DNA from 2 places in the Pseudoalteromonas sp. TB41 genome. Region 1 is predicted to be linked to the other one. Evidence: predicted binding sites of a transcription regulator. Region 1 holds the regulator's gene; the other holds the start of a gene.
The links. The regulator FliA, encoded in region 1, starts transcription of late flagellar genes. The targets are predictions, from matches to a motif close to CTAAAGNTNNNNNNNNNNNNGCCGATA.

Region 1 (8,697 bases):
TAATACTTGGAGATGGGGCCGTTCTCGTAATTCTTCCAATACGCTGGCGGCCTATTTCCTTAACCTTATTTTGCAATAACTTAATTGCATCATCGTTATTGCGAGCAATATCTTCAAACTTTTTAGGTAAAAAGTCCATCGCCCCAGCATCAAGCGCATCCAAAGTGGCAGATGCCCCTGCTCGTGTTAACGATGAAAACATTAAAATAGGTGTTGGATTACTCGCCATGATCTCTTTCACAGCACTAATACCATCCAGCACCGGCATTTCAACATCCATGGTGATAACATCAGGACGTAACTGAGCTGTTTTTTCGACGGCCTCTCGGCCATTTACAGCAAAGCCTATTACCTCAATGCCGCTGTCTTGTTCAAGAATTTCACTCACTCTGCGGCGAAAAAAGCTTGAATCATCAACTACTAAAACTTTAACAGCCATTTCGCTCTCTTATTCAATGAATGGGTAGGCATAAAGTTTATACCTACTTTTTATTATCCAGCGTAATGCTTTAGCATACTCGGTACATCTAATATCAGTGCAATTCCACCATCAGAGGTAATAGTCGCACCCGCCATACCCGGCGTACCTTGCAATAATGCATCTAGAGGCTTGATCACCACTTCTTCTTGACCTATTAGTGAATCAACAACGAACCCTACTTTTTGAGTCCCTATTTGCACAATAACGACATGCCCTTGTGCTTTTCGCTGACCTCTATCAGCGCCTTTTATAAGCCAATGTTCAAGGTAGAATAATGGAATCGACTTTTTACGAACAATAATCGTTAGCTGGCCATCAACCACATTAGTTTTTGTTAAATCTAAGTGGAATATTTCACTTACACCCGCTAGCGGCAAGGCAAAGGTTTGCTCTCCCACCACCACCATTAAGGTAGGTAATATCGCAAGTGTTAGTGGAACTTTGATTTCTAAAGTAGTCCCTACGCCCATTTCTGATTTTATGTTAACCGAGCCATTGAGCTGAGTGATTTTTGTTTTAACCACATCCATACCAACACCACGGCCAGAAATATCTGAGATTTCTTCTTTGGTTGAAAATCCAGGTGCAAAAATAAGGTTATAAGCTTCAGTATCAGAAAGACGACTCGCTTGGTCGTGATCAAGCACCCCTTTACTAATCGCAATCTTTTTAAGCTTTTCAGCATCCATACCGGCACCATCATCTTGGATGGTAAGTAGAATATGATCACCCTGTTGCGAAGCTGATAAAGTCACCGTACCTGTTCTAGGTTTACCCGATGCTTCACGAATATCGGGCATTTCAATACCATGGTCGACCGAGTTGCGAACCAAATGCACCAATGGATCGGCCAATGCTTCCACTAAATTTTTATCTAAATCGGTGTCTTCACCGACAAGTAATAAATTAATATCTTTTTTAAGTGTTCGTGCTAAGTCACGTACAACACGAGGAAAACGGCCAAATACTTTTTTAATTGGCTGCATTCGTGTTTGCATTACTGCACCTTGGATATCAGCAGTCACAACATCTAAGTTGGAAATAGCTTTACCCATAGCCTCGCTATCAGAATTAGTCGCCAAACTCACTAAGCGATTTCGCACAAGTACTAACTCGCCCACCATGTTCATTATTTGGTCTAGGCGTTTGGTATCAACACGTACTGTTGTTTCTGCCGGTGGAGGCGCTGCTTTTTTAGGCGGCGCAGCTTTAGCTGCTTGTGCCGCAGGAGCAGGCTTAGCTGGCTCTGGTTTAGGCTGTGGCTTAGCTGCAGCAACTGGTTCTGGCTTTTTAGCTGCCACTGGTTCTGGTTTACTTACAGGAGCCGGTGTTTCTATCGACTTAGGTGCACCTTTACCATGAAGTTCATCAAGTAACGCTTCAAACTCGTCGTCACTTATTTCATCATCGCCCGAGCTTTGCTCGTTACTTGGTGGAGCCACAGGGGCTGATGGTGTTTGTTGTGGTGTACTTGCGGTTGCTTGGCTCACTTCGCCAAAGCTGCCTACACCATGAAGTTCATCCAATAAGCTGTCAAACTCATCGTCAGTTATATCACCACTGACATCATTGTCACTTGATGATGATTGTTTTTCTTGTGGGGCTTGCCCTTTTCCATGAAGTTCATCAAGTAGGCTTTCGAATTCGTCTTCGGTTATTTCATCAATCTGAGACTCAGTACTGCTGCTATCTGGGCCGCTAAATAATTCATCAAAAGCAAACGGGTCTTCTTCAGCATCGTTGCTCGGTTGCTCTGCAACTGGTTCGGGCTTTACCGATGGGGTTTCGACAGGAGCTATATCTTCAACCACAGAATCGCCGGCAAGCTCTTCTGCTGTCGGTGGCTGTCCAAGTTTGTGAAGTACTGCAAGTAATTCTGGATCAGCAGGCTCTGGCTGGTCACGATTTTTAATCGTGGCAAACATTTCATTAATGGTATCCAGTGCTTGTAAAATCACATCCATTAATTCAGAGTTAACTGTTCTTACACCTTGGCGCAGTAAATCAAACACATTTTCAGCACCATGACATGCATCAACAAGCTCTGTCATAGCCAAAAAGCCAGCGCCACCCTTTACAGTGTGGAAACCGCGAAATATTGCGTTTAGTAGCTCAGTATCATCTGGGTTGTTTTCCAGTTCTACTAACTGTTCAGATAAAAGCTCAAGGATTTCTCCGGCCTCTACTAAAAAGTCTTGTAAAATATCTTCATCGACTTCAAAGCTCATGCAGTACTCTCCTATTAGAAGCCCAAACTTGATAATAGATCATCAACTTCATCTTGATCAGATACAACATCATTACGCGTTTCTTTATCAATAATAGGCCCTTCGGGACCTGCTAGTGTTTGTGCAACAATGGGATCTTCTATTTTTTCTGGTTGTTCAGTTGGTTCAACCTCACCACCTTGCGCTGCAAATGCAGTCAACAGGTGAATTAAACTTTCTTCAACTTCACGGACAAGTTCAATAACACGGCGAATAACCTGACCGGTTAAATCTTGATAGTCTTGAGCCATCAGCACATTAGTCATCAGCATTTGTAACTCATCGGTTTTGTGATGAGAACTGCTCATAAACTTATCAATACTATGACAAAGTGATTTAAACTCACCAAGCTCTATTTCGCGGTTCATTAAACGATCCCACGTTGGCTTGATATCAGCTATTTCGTCAGCGATTTCTTGTGCTAATGGTAAGCTTGCTTCAACCGCATCCATTGTCTTATTGGCTGCGTTTTCTGTCATTTCCATGACATAGTTAAGGCGTTTTTTTGCGTCAGGGATGGCATCAGTGGTAATGTCTGTTAAACGCGTGTCTAACTCGAAACTTTTTAAAGCTTCGTGCAGTTGACGCGTCAACTTACCCACCTCAGCAAATAACTGTGATTGCTCTTGTGAAGCTGTTTCTAAAATTAACTGATTCGCTTTATCTTGCTCACCATTTTCTAAAAAAACAACTAACTGGCGAGCTTGTTCTAAAGTAATCTGAGGCGCAGCAGGTGCTGACATAAGCCTCTCCCTCTCATTAACCTAAGCGTTCGAACACTTTTTCTAATTTAGTTTTCAATGTACCTGCAGTAAATGGTTTAACAATATAACCATTAACACCTGCTTGGGCCGCAGCAATTATTTGTTCTTTTTTAGCTTCTGCTGTAACCATTAAAACAGGAATATGCTTTAATTTTTCATCAGCTCGAATTGCCCTCAAAAGATCAATACCTTGCATGCCTGGCATATTCCAATCTGTTACAACAAAATCAAACGCTTGATTTTGCAACATAGGCAAAGCAGTTGACCCGTCATCTGCTTCTTGAACATTGGTAAAACCTAAATCGCGCAACAGGTTTTTAATAATACGTCTCATTGTTGAGAAATCATCAACAACAAGAATTTTAATGTTTTTATCCAAAACATCCTCCAGTGAGGCCTGAACCTTTATTTACTTACTTCTAGTTTATCCAGTCATTGATTTTTGCTTTAAGCTTAATCATCGCCTGACCATGTATCTGACTTACACGCGATTCACTTACATCGAGTATATGCCCAATTTCTTTTAAATTCATCTCATCGTTATAGTACAAAGAAAGCACCATTGCATCTTTTTCCGGTAACGACTTTATTGCACTGAGTAAAGACTCATTAAACCGTTCATTTTTAACATTATTGAACGGTTTGTCTAGTGCTAAATCTTGGCCATGAGGTGTAATCACATCGTCATCTATACCAAGGTCTTCAATACCTAACACTTTGCTTACATTTACATCGTTTAAAATATGATGGTACTCATTTAGCGAAATTTCAAGTTTTTCAGCAACTTCACTATCTTTAGGTTCACGGTTTAAACTGTTCTCAAGCGCAACAATAGTCTCTGCAACCAAACGGCTTTTTCTGTGAACTGAACGTGGAACCCAATCGCCTCGGCGCATTTCGTCTATCATCGCACCACGAATACGAATACCGGCAAAGGTTTCAAAGCTTGCGCCTTTGCTCGCATCAAAGTTTTTTGAAGCTTCAATTAAACCAATCATACCCGATTGAATTAAATCATCTAGCTGCACACTGGCCGGTAAACGAGCAATTAAATGGCACGCCACTTTTTTGACTAATGAGGCATGCTTTTCAACAATCATATTTAAATTTTGTGTTGACTGATATCCCATAGCTCTATTCACCGGTATTGTCATTGTTAGTTACTAACTAGTTTCTCAATGAAAAACTCTAAATGACCCGAGGCTTGACTAGGTGTTGGCCACTTAGCAATTTTTGTAGCCAGTGTTTTAAAAGCAATTGCAGCAGGCGACCCAGGAAAAACCTCAACAATTACTTTTTGGCGGCGCGTTGATTTGCGCATATTTTCATCATATGGAACCGTTGCAACCAACTCCATTGATATATCTAAAAATCGGTCGGTAACCTTTGAAAGTTTTGCAAACAATTCCTGCCCTTCGCGTAAACTACGCACCATATTGGCAACAATTTTAAATTTATAAACGCCGTGCTCACGGCTAAGTACTTTAATTAAAGCATAGGCATCGGTAATTGATGTAGGCTCATCACATACCACCACAACCACATCTTGCGCTGCGCGAGAAAAACTCAGCACCATATCGGAAATACCCGCAGCGGTATCAACAATTAAAATATCAAAGTCGGTGTTAAGTTCACTAAATGCACGAATAAGTCCAGCGTGCTCTGAGGGTGATAACTCAACCATACTTTGCGAACCCGATGTTGCAGGCACTATTTTTATGCCTGCGGGACCTTCGACTAAAATATCATCAAGTTCACATTCGCCCGATAAAACATGAGATAAATTACGCTCAACGCGCAGTCCAAGCATCACATCACAATTCGCTAATCCTAAATCAGCATCTAGTACAAGCACACGTTTGCCTTGTTGGCCTAACGCGATTGCCGTGTTAAGGGATACGTTCGTTTTACCCACTCCACCTTTGCCGCCGGTGACAGCGATAACTTTTACGCCGTTATTATTATTCTTGCTCATTTTGCGAAGGCCGCTTGCTTGATCTAAAACTGTGTTAATCATACATCTCTACTGTGCTCGACGCCACTGATTGGTGTCGTGATTGTTGTGCTTTTATTCTTTTTAAATACAATTGCTCAGCTTTTTTTACTAGTTTTTCGGCATTTGCCACTCTAATATCTTCTGGTACTCGCTGACCGTTAGTAAGATACCCTATTGGGAGACGATTTTGAATCGCAATACTAATAATCTCACCTAAACTCAATGACTCATCAAGTTTAGTAAAAATACATCCGCTTAGCTGTACTTTTTTAAAGTGCCTTACTGTTTCTTGTAATACATTAATTTGCGCCGTCGCACTTAATACTAAATAACTACGTATATCAACACGCTGATTACGCATTAAGGTGTTTAACTGCTCGGTTAAGCGTAAATCACGTTGACTCATTCCCGCTGTATCAATTAAGACTAGACGTTTATTTCGTAAATGGTATAAAACTTCTGCTAATTCATTTGCATCTTTAACTTGTTTAACGCCACAACCTATAATACGACCATACGTTGCTAGCTGCTCATAAGCACCAATACGGTAAGTATCGGTAGTAATAAGCGCTACTTTATCGGCACCGTATTTTTGTGCACCCAATGCTGCCAGTTTTGCAACTGTGGTGGTTTTACCCACGCCTGTAGGCCCGACTAACGCAAAAACACCGCCTTGGCGAAGTATTTCGTTGTTCGTAGTTTGCATTTGATCTTCAACCATGTTCAATAAAGCTTTCCAGCCTTGTTGGCGAGACACATCGTCTGGTACAAAACATGCCATTTGCTCAGCAACATTTTTCTCTATCCCCATACCGACTAAGCGGTCAATCATACATGCACGGGTCGGGTCGCGACGTGCCATATCTTGCTGCATTAAACCTGATACTTGGTGCTCTAATAGTTGACGAATTGCGTTCATTTCTTCACGCATTGTGCTGATGTCACTGGATTCTTTATGCATTGTTTGCTGACGCGGTGCGCTAGGTGAATCTAAATCGTCAAAGCCACTGTCTAAATCGTCAAAACCTAAGCTATCGGCTTGGGTGTGAGGGCGCACTGGCGCGCTTTGTTCACGTTCAAACATATTTTTAGGTCGTGATTGCACAGGCTCTTGTTCTTGATAGTGACCAGAAGTGTCAATGCCAGAGTGTGAAAACATTGAAGCAAGCTCTGCTGAACGAGGACGTGGAGACTGACGCTCTAGTAAGGCTTGTAAGCTATCTGCAACCTTTGCCTGTGGCTTAGGTTGAGCGCGTTGCGGTTCTGGTTTAACAAAATTATGTGAACTTTGCTCAGTATGTGCAAATGAAGCTCTTGCAGCAGGTTGGCTTTGAGGCTGCTCTGGCGCTTTTGTCGCGGCTTTGTCGTAATCAACTGCAGCAACAATTTCAACGCCATTAGCTAGTTTTTTATTTGACATAATAACCGCATCAACACCCAACTCTTCTTTTACTTCTTTTAGTGCAGTGCGCATGTCTTTAGCAAAAAAACGTTTAATTTTCATAATTCAAACCCCTTTAAAATCTTATTGTTGGCCTACAGAGCTGACAATCTTGATCTGTCTTTCATCTGGTATCTCTTGATAAGACATCACTCGCAATCCTGGAATGGTGTATTTAACAAATCGAGATAACACAGTGCGTAACATTCCTGACGTTAGCAATATTGAAGGTTCACCGGCCATTTCTTGATTTTGATGCGCTTCATTCAATGATGTTTGAAGTCTATCAGCAAGCCCTGGTTCTATTCCGGCACCTTCATCACCTGCATTTTGAAGTGACTGATGCAACATCTGTTCCAACTCAGGCGCCAAGGTTATGACAGGGATTTCAGAAGACATACCAACGGCATCTTGGACGATTAATCTACGCAGTGATATTCGCACTGCAGCCGTTAATACATCTGGGTCTTGGCTACGAGGGCCATACTCAACAAGGGTTTGAACAATTGAACGCATATCTCGTATTGCCACCCCTTCGTTTAATAAATTTTGTAGTACTTTAACGATGGTGGTCAGCGGTAATACCTCAGGTACAAGTCCTTCAACTAAGCGAGGGTGACTCTTACCTAACATATCTAATAAGTTCTGTACTTCTTCATGTCCGAGTAATAATGCGGCGCTATTGGTGAGTAACTGGCTAATATGGGTTGCCACCACGGTCGCCGAATCAACCACCGTGTAACCTAAAGACTGTGCTTCATCTTTTTGATCGGGTTTTATCCAAACCGCATCTAAACCAAACGCAGGATCTTTAGTTTCAATTCCTTTTAGCGGGCCAAATACTTGGCCTGGGTTAATCGCTAATTCATCACCATGTTTAAGCTCACCCTCACCACTTGATACACCCATCATGGTTATGCGGTATGCATTTGGGTCGAGTTCTAGATTATCGCGTATATGCACCGGCGGCACTAAAAAGCCCAGCTCTTGAGATAGTTTTTTACGCACTCCTTTAATACGGTTTAACAGCTCGCCACCTTGTGATTGGTCAACGAGAGGAATGAGTCGGTAACCGACTTCTAGACCAATAACATCAACTTGTTGAACATCATCCCAACCCAGTTCTTTTTGCTCTTGTTTAGCCGCAATTCCGGTACCTGAGGCCGCATTTTCGGCTTCTTCTGCTTCTGCAGCGGCTAATTTCAGTTTATTTTGCTGAGTATAGTATGCAAGGTAACCTAAAAGCGCCCCTAAGCTTAAAAATGCAAGGTGTGGCATACCTGGGACTAAGCCCATAGTAATAAGGATACCTGAGGCAATAAATAACGATTTTTCGTTACCTAATTGCTTCTTAAACTGATCGCCCATGTTGTGCGATTCATTTTGACGGGTTACAACAATTGCAGTACCAATTGAAAGTAGTAATGAAGGTAATTGCGCGACTAAGCCATCACCAATGGTCAATAGTGTGTACACTTCCATAGCGCGTGAAAAACTTAAATCATGTTGGATCATGCCAACAAATAAGCCACCCACAATATTGATCACTAAAATGACTATGCCAGCAATAGCATCGCCTTTTACAAATTTACTAGCACCATCCATAGAACCATAAAAGTCAGCTTCACGAGTTACTTCCTCACGACGTTCTCTGGCTTGCTCGGCACTGATAAAACCGGCATTCATATCTGCATCTATGGCCATTTGCTTACCTGGCATAGCATCTAGAGTAAAACGCGCTGATACTT
Region 2 (8,697 bases), on a different contig from region 1:
ATGCCGTTGACGTTTTTTGTGAAGACATTGGCTTTAGCTACGCACAAACTCAACGCGTATTTGATGCAGCTAAAAAACAGGGTTTGGCAATCAAGTGTCATGCCGAGCAATTATCAAATCAACACGGTGCAGCGCTGGTAGCACAATACAATGGCCTGTCGGCTGATCATTTAGAATACCTTGATGAAGCAGGCGTTAAAGCTATGGCAAACGCAGGCACTGTGGCGGTATTACTGCCTGGGGCTTTTTATTTTTTAAAAGAAACGAAATACCCACCAATTGAACTGTTAAATAAATACAAGGTTCCCATCGCAATTGCCAGTGATTTTAATCCCGGCACATCACCATTATGTTCGTTGCAATTAATGATGAATATGGCCTGCACCTTATTTAATTTCACTCCAGAGCAGGCATTAACTGGCGTAACAGCACATGCGGCTCGTGCTTTAGGTTTTACTGATAGAGGGGTGTTAAAAGTTGGCGCTCGCGCAGATATCGCTCATTGGCAAATTGACCACCCTGCACAATTAAGTTATCAGTTTGGGGTAAATAAACTGTTAAATTTATGGATATTGGGTAAACTTAGTTAGTTTGTATAAAATTAACTCTTAAACCTATGTTTTATTTAATGTCAGTGAGTACGTCAGCTATGGATGGAACGTTATTGAGCTACAGCAATTTAGCTATTTTTTTAAGTGGTGCACTTTTAATGGCAATGGTTGCCACGCTATTAACCGTTAAAAGTAACGTAATGAGACTCAGCTTTTTATGTACTGGGCTCATTGGCTTAGCTATGGTCAGTAGCGCAATACCTTGGCTCGCTATTTTACTAGCGCTAGGTTTTGGTTTTAATTTATATCAAGCGAAGTTACAAAAGCAAAAAAAACCATTTCTTATCAGTGCCTGTGCAAGCGCATTATTTGCTTTATTGTTAATAGGGTATCTCTTTTTTACGCTGCATTTAGCGTGGTTGCTCATGGCTATTTTACTGCTCTCAGTCAGTGGTTTTTTAGCTGATAATGAGCCTAAAGCTACTACGCCTTTAAAGCCACAAACTGAGCCTGAGGTGTATGTTGAAAACTCACCCTTAGTCAGCTTCCCCGATAAACAACAGTTACGTCAAAAGTATAATGAGCTTATTGATGAAGGTTCATTCAGAGCCGCACTTATTGTATTAAGGCTAGAGGGGTTTGCGCAGGTAAATCAGCATATTGGACGAGATTTTGGTGACTTATTGTTGTCGCAGTCGGCAAATCGAATAAAAGACTTACTAGACAGTGATGAAGTGTTGTTCCTTGCTCCGCATGCTAAATTAGCGCATTTAGGCGGGTTAAATTTTGCGTTTATTTGTGATCTACAAAGCCATAATCATTTACATCAACAGCTTATCAAGCAAATTATTGGCGCTACATTAAAGCCCTTTAACGTGGCTAATTGCACTATTGAAGTAAAGGTAAGAGCCAGTTATGTTCATTGCGATCAACAAAGTACGAGCTTTGATGATTTAATTAGTTATGCGTATTTGGCACTTGATAGTCAGCCAAGCAAACAAATAGTGGCTTATCATCAACAAATGACGGTTGAGCATTTAGAGCAACAAGCGCGATTAACAGAGCTTGCGAATATCAGCTTTGCTGATGAGTTTGAGCTGTTTTTTCAACCCGTTATTCGCAACGGCGATGGTCAAATTGAATTTTTAGAATTGTTATTACGTTGGCAACACCCCACGCAAGGCACCTTATCGGCAAGCCGATTTATAAATGATATTAGAATTGCAGGGCTTGGTTATTCACTGGCTACCTTTGTTATAGAGCGTGCTGGCGAATTAGCCATGGCACTTCGTATGGAAGGGATGTCGGTACCTTTGAGTGTTAATTTATTTGGCCCAGAAATGCTCAATGAAGAGTTTGTTGATTTTGTTTACGGAGTAATTGGTGAGCATCAACTCAGGCCAGGCGATTTAATTATTGAATGTCCGCTTCATGTTTTTACCAGCCTAGATGATAAAGGCAGAGCCATGATCGCAAGGCTTAACAGTTTAGGTTTAAAAGTGTGTGTTGATGGTTTAGGTGATAACCCTGTATTACTTTCTAAGTTACCTAGTTTAGCGGTGGAATATATTAAAGTATCGCCTGCATTAACTGCAGACTTTAGTAATCAAAATAATATACGCAGCTTAGTAAGCGGTATGGTAGAAATGCATAATCAGCAACAAACAAAAGTGATTTTTGAAGGTGTTGAAACACTGGACCAACTTAAATTTGTGAAAAGTTTGAAAGCTTATGCCTCACAAGGCTACTACTTCGGACACCCTTTAAGTAGCTTGGGGTTAATGAGTTGGTTTAAACAGTGGTTACAGGCACAAGAAGACTAGGGAAGATTAGATTTTTTGCTTTGTTTGTAGGTAGATATTTACTAAGGCACTGATTACTTGACCACATTGTAATTTACCCGCAGCAAGAGAGTGAGGATGTTGCGAGGGTGCTGCTTCGCATAAATGTAAATAAGCACTGTGATAATTACTTGCAGCTAAATAAACATAATGCTCGCCATCGCTAACATCAAAACCGCAATAATTAAATGCGCTTGCAGGCATGTTGGTTAGGCTATCTAAATCAACTTCTATTCCCAACGGTGCGTTATCAAATGCGTTTAGTGCATTGTTAGTTGCCTCCGTTAAACTTATTTCTCGCCTAACATTAATCGCTTGATAGCTGGTGAAACTAAATTTTGCACTTTGCATTGCATTAAAAATTTGTTGATTATTTTTAAGCTCATGTAAGCCAATTACATGGTAACTGTTAAGGTGCTGCTCTTGATAGGCGTAGTGAAAACCATTGCCACTGTGTCTGCCTTCACACTCTCTAAAGTCGGCATGGGGGTCTAAATTAATGGCGTTAATTGCGCTGTTTTTATATTTTGCAAGCGAGCGAATAATACCTAAGCAGTTGTTATGTCCGCCACCAATAATGATGGGTTCAAGACCTGCTTTAAAAATCATGCTTAAAATTGCTTCAACCCGCACATCAATCTCAGCGCACAACTGACGTAATTGGTCTAAATCGAGAGGATTTTGGTTATCAAGCGGGTGTGCTTGTTCCATTAAGTCATCGAGGTTTACTTCGCCAAGGAGTAACACTTTTTGCATGGCAATAGCGTGATTGTGAGGTTGGTTTAAAAAGTGTTGTAAAAAAGCGGGCCAAGCATGTTGTGCTCCGCCTTTACCTAAATTGGCTCTAGGTCCAATGTCTTCGCAAACGCCCAGTAAAACAAAGCGCATACCAAACTGTGCAGCATCAGTAAGCGCTTGTTGTATATTAACGTTTGCGTCAAGTAATGCCATTGACTGCCACGCTTTTTGTTCACCTGCACGGTTAGAACAAATGCGCTTGAGCGTGCTTTCGTTATATACTTTAAGGTGTGCTGTCACGCTACAGTTCTATTATTTCTAGCTCTAATTCTTCAGCAGAAAGTACAATACCTGTACTGTCGGCATAAACAAAATCATCATCGAAAAATGATACACCCGCAAAGTTAACGCCTATGCCGCTTTCACCCGCGCCTTCACTGTCAGCTGCAACCGGAATTGATCCAATGGCTTGAATTCCTAAATCCAGTTCTTCAAGTTCATCAACATGGCGCAGTGCACCATATACAATAATACCTTGCCAATTGTTTTCAAGTGCCAGCTCAGCCAGTTCAATATCAATTAAGGCTCTACGAGTGGAGCCTCCACCATCAATAAGTAAAATCTGATCTGTACCATCTTGAGAAAGCAATTGACGGATCAGTTCATTATTTTCAAAACATTTTACCGTTTTAATGCGGCCACCAAAACTGTGTCGACCACCAAAGTTGATGAACATAGGTTCAAGCACGTCAACCACATCAGCGAAATGGTCACATAAATCAGAAGTGCTGTAATCCATTATTTTATCCTCAAAAGATACATAAGTTAGTAACTTAGTATACCCTCCTTATATTCAATAACAACGACTTAATTGCAGTAAATTTAGCCAGAAATAGAACTAAATCAATAACACGACTCATAATTTTTTAATAAAATTGTCATCTTTATAAATAAATATTTTTAAAGCTATGGACTGAGCGTTTATAAGTGCGAGAGATTTAAGTTCTGATTGGCGAGACTGTTAAAATTAAACAATACTGTGATCAGGCCGATGATTATATTGTCCATTTGTATAAAGGGAGTTTGTTAATGGTTAAATTTTACTGGTAGCCCTTTTTTGGTTTTTAATGATAGGCATTATTGTTTATTTCATGTAACAAAATTATGTTAATACAAGAAAGCATCACGTTATACTGAACTGGCAAATTTAATATAGGTATTTACAATGAACTTTTTACAGAATCTAACGATTAAACGTCGTTTACAATTTAACGCATTAATCGTTGGCTTAGCCATGATTGTTATGCTGTGCATCATCATTTATGAAGCACGTATTATGATTAAATTAAATGAAACTATTCAGTACGCTGAAGAGCTAGATGTGCATGAGCTTTCGATGCGTAAATACGAAAAAGACTTTTTGTTTTACAAAGATGAGTCTAGTTTAGAGCTATTTGCGCAAGAATATAAAAAACTACAATTTAAACTAGAAAAGCTATCTGTTTTATCTGCAGATTTAAATATTGCTACGGCTCAGGTCAATCAATTTTCTACGTTAGCCCAACAGTACTATGACGACTTTCAAAATGTTGTAAAACTACAGCGTAAAATCGGGTTGCACCCAAAAGACGCTTTATATGGCGAGCTGAGAGAAGCAGTTCATAAAATAGAAACATTGCTTAGTGAGCAAAATAATTACCAATTACTCACCACTATGCTACAGCTGCGTCGAGCTGAAAAAGATTTTATGCTACGTTTAGATACCAAGTATTTAGATCGATTTAATAAATTAGCAAGCGAGTTAAAACAACAAGTAAATGCTGCAGAGCTACCTAATAATTTACGCAATCAATTGGTCTCGTTAATGACCAACTACCAAAATAAATTTACTGCATTGGTAGAGGCGCAGGTGGAATTAGGCGTCGATTTAAATTCGGGTGCCCTAGGGAAAATGAGAATAAGTGTTAAGAAAAGTGATGAAGTGGTTACTTTGATCACTAATGCGACTAAAGAGCAAGTAACTGAAACGGCGCAGCAGGCGCAATTATTAGCAATAGTCATTTTTATAATTGCTAGTATCATCGTTATGCTACTTGTGTACTTGACCAGTCGTTCAATTATCCAGCCTATTGAAAAAGTTTATCAAGCAATAGATAAGATAAGACAAAACAATGACTTAAGCTTGTTTATAGAGCATAAAGGGAAAGATGAAGTAACGAGGATGACCATAGACTTTAATAGTTTAATTAGTGACTTTAAAGATCTCATCTACGAAGTAAATACGGCTCTAACAACGCTTAATATAGCAACAGGGAACCTATCTGAAACAACCTCAGCGACTAGCTCTGGTATGCAAGAGCAATTGCATGAAGCGGATATGGTAGCAACCGCTGCTACAGAAATGCAGGCAACGATTCAAGATATTTCACACAATACTGAAGCCGCCGCTAAAAAAGCTGAATCGACCAATGTAAGCGCCCAGCAAGGTCAGGTTGAAGTAGAGTCAACTATTAAGCATATTAATGCCTTATCCGATTCACTTGGTAAAGCTTCCAGCGTGGTGTCTCAGCTAGAAAAAGATGGTGAAACCATAGGTTCTGTACTTGATGTGATACGTGCGATTGCAGAGCAAACTAATTTACTTGCTTTAAATGCTGCCATTGAAGCGGCGAGAGCGGGTGAACAAGGTCGTGGCTTTGCGGTTGTTGCAGATGAAGTGCGCTCACTTGCACAGCGTACGCAAGAGTCAACCAGCGAAATAGAGGGCATTATTAACACCCTACAACAGCGTACTCAAGAAGTTGTGAGTATCATGCACCAATGTCGTACTCAAGGTGGCGAAAGTGCTACACAAGCAACAAAAGCGGGTGAGCTGCTAGGATCAATTACCATTGATGTGCAAACTATTATGGAAATGAGTACACATATTGCTACTGCTATTGATGAGCAAAGTCAGGTGGCTTCTGAGGTAAATAAAAACGTGGTCCGTATTCGAGATATTGCAGAGGGGGCTGCGGCTCACTCACAAACTAATGCGCAAACCAGTGAAGAGGTCTCTGAGCAAGCAAGGGTACTTCATCAAGCGATTTCAAAATATAAGGTTTAACTACTAACAGAAAAAAGTGGCTTAATTGCCGCTTTTTTCTCATTCACAGAGTATAAGTTCAGACTAAATACTAGGGGACAAACTTTATGGGTACGCTGTCTTTGTTGTTTTCATGTTGTTTAACACGCTCTAAATACGTATCCCATAAGCTTGTTTGTTCAGCTTGTAATTTAGCAAAATATTGCCAGCTGAACAGCCCGCTGTTATGGCCATCGTCAAACTCTAAACGTAACGCGTAATGCCCTACCGGCGTAATGGTTTTAATGCCCACTGCTTGTTTATTTAGTACTAACTTCATAGGCTCAGATCCATGGCCTTGAACCTCTGCTGAGGGAGAGTGTACCCGTAAAAACTCAGCGCTAAATATAACTTCAGAGTTATCATCAAAATAAACATCTAAATTTTTACTCACACTATGATAGTGCACTTTTGTAACTTGTTTCATCGTCATCTCGCTTACAAAAAAGCCTCCATATTGGAGGCTTTTAGTATAACTGTTTGTGTTTTCAATTAAAGAATAAAACGACTTAAGTCTTCATCTTCAACTAGCGCACCTAAGTGTTTTTCAACGTAGGCGGCATCGATAACAAGGCTTGAACCCGCTTTTTCAGAAGCGTCATATGAAATCTCTTCCATTAGCCTTTCCATAACTGTATGAAGGCGACGCGCACCGATATTTTCGGTTTTTTCGTTTACTTGCCATGCTGCCTTAGCAATACGCTCAATTGCGTCGTCGCTAAATTCAATAGCGACTTGCTCTGTTTTGAGTAGCTCGCGTTGTTGCTCAGTAAGTGACGCGTGTGGCTCAGTTAATATACGTTTAAAGTCATCGGCTGTGAGTGCTTCAAGTTCAACACGAATAGGTAAACGGCCTTGTAACTCAGGGATCATGTCTGATGGTTTAGACATTTGGAATGCGCCTGAGGCAATAAACAACATGTGGTCAGTTTTTACCATGCCGTGCTTAGTATTAACGGTAGAGCCTTCAATAAGCGGAAGTAAATCACGTTGTACACCTTCACGACTTACATCTGGGCCTGAGGCTTCACCACGTTTACAAATTTTGTCTATTTCATCAATAAACACAATGCCGTTTTGCTCTACTGCAAAAATGGCCTGTTCTTTTAATTCTTCAGGATTAACCAGTTTACCGGCTTCTTCTTCAGTAAGTAACTTAAACGCTTCTTTAATTTTAAGCTTACGCTTAGTGCGTTTATCACCACCCATGTTTTGAAACATTCCCTGTAACTGGTTGGTCATTTCTTCCATACCAGGAGGAGCCATAATTTCAATATTAGGTTGAGCTTGGGCTAAATCAATATCAATTTCTTTGTCATCTAATTGGCCTTCGCGTAACTTTTTACGAAACGATTGGCGTGTCGATGAATTTTCATCGCGCTGAACTTCACCGTATTGATCTTTCGCTGGAGGCAGTAATACATCTAATATACGTTCTTCAGCCGCTTCTTCAGCGCGATGTTTGAACTTTTTAGTTTGTTGCTCTCGTGTCATTTTAATTGAAACATCAACTAAATCACGGATGATAGTTTCAACTTCTTTACCGACATAACCTACTTCTGTAAATTTAGTGGCTTCAACTTTAATAAAAGGTGCGTTGGCAAGCTTTGCTAAACGACGAGCAATCTCAGTTTTACCTACACCCGTAGGGCCAATCATTAAGATATTTTTTGGCGTTACTTCTGCGCGTAAGTCTTCGTTTAACTGCATACGGCGCCAGCGATTACGAAGGGCAATAGCAACCGCTTTTTTCGCTTTAGCTTGGCCAATAATATGTTGGTCTAGCTCATGAACAATTTCTCTTGGGGTCATATCAGACATAGCGAGTTCCTATTACAATTCTTCGATAGTTTGGAAGTTATTCGTAAATACACAGATGTTGCCAGCAATTGTTAGACTTTTCTCTACAATTTCACGAGCACTTAAGTCGGTATTTTCTAATAAGGCGGTTGCAGCTGATTGCGCAAAGTTACCGCCGCTGCCAATTGCGATTAGGTCGTTTTCTGGTTGCACCACGTCACCGTTGCCGGTGATAATTAGCGAAGCTGTTTCATCAGCAACAGCAAGTAAAGCTTCAAGTTTACGCAGGGCACGATCGCTACGCCAATCTTTAGCCATTTCTACAGCAGCTTTAGTGAGGTTACCTTGGTGCATTTCTAGTTTGCTTTCAAAACGTTCGAAAAGAGTAAAGGCATCAGCAGTGCCGCCAGCAAACCCAGCGATAACTTTGCCATTATAAAGGCGTCGAACTTTTCGGGCATTGCCCTTCATTACTGTGTTACCAAGAGATACTTGGCCGTCACCACCAATAACAACTTTGTCATCACGGCGTACACTTACGATTGTAGTCATGTTATTCCTCATCATCGCGCTGCAAGAGGCAGCGCGTAAAAAACGATTATGAAGAGGTTATATGGGTGAATGGTTTAAATTCAAGTCCAGC

Region 2: the regulator FliA is predicted to act here: its motif matches at 4,158-4,184, upstream of L641_RS0113105 (HAMP domain-containing methyl-accepting chemotaxis protein).

What each region holds. Positions count from the first base shown of each region.
Region 1 is NZ_AUTH01000082.1:45,773-54,469, reverse strand. It holds gene L641_RS0112260 (chemotaxis response regulator protein-glutamate methylesterase) at 1-439, opposite strand, end outside; gene L641_RS0112255 (chemotaxis protein CheA) at 493-2,709, opposite strand; gene L641_RS0112250 (protein phosphatase CheZ) at 2,724-3,491, opposite strand; gene cheY (chemotaxis response regulator CheY) at 3,508-3,891, opposite strand; gene L641_RS0112240 (RNA polymerase sigma factor FliA) at 3,932-4,642, opposite strand; gene L641_RS0112235 (MinD/ParA family protein) at 4,669-5,529, opposite strand; gene flhF (flagellar biosynthesis protein FlhF) at 5,522-7,012, opposite strand; gene flhA (flagellar biosynthesis protein FlhA) at 7,034-8,697, opposite strand, start outside.
Region 2 is NZ_AUTH01000084.1:53,229-61,925, forward strand. It holds gene hutI (imidazolonepropionase) at 1-590, shown strand, start outside; gene L641_RS0113090 (GGDEF domain-containing phosphodiesterase) at 650-2,374, shown strand; gene L641_RS0113095 (formimidoylglutamase) at 2,381-3,430, opposite strand; gene rraA (ribonuclease E activity regulator RraA) at 3,432-3,929, opposite strand; gene L641_RS0113105 (HAMP domain-containing methyl-accepting chemotaxis protein) at 4,356-6,236, shown strand; gene L641_RS0113110 (gamma-butyrobetaine hydroxylase-like domain-containing protein) at 6,307-6,681, opposite strand; gene hslU (HslU--HslV peptidase ATPase subunit) at 6,747-8,075, opposite strand; gene hslV (ATP-dependent protease subunit HslV) at 8,088-8,606, opposite strand; gene L641_RS0113125 (SPOR domain-containing protein) at 8,687-8,697, opposite strand, start outside.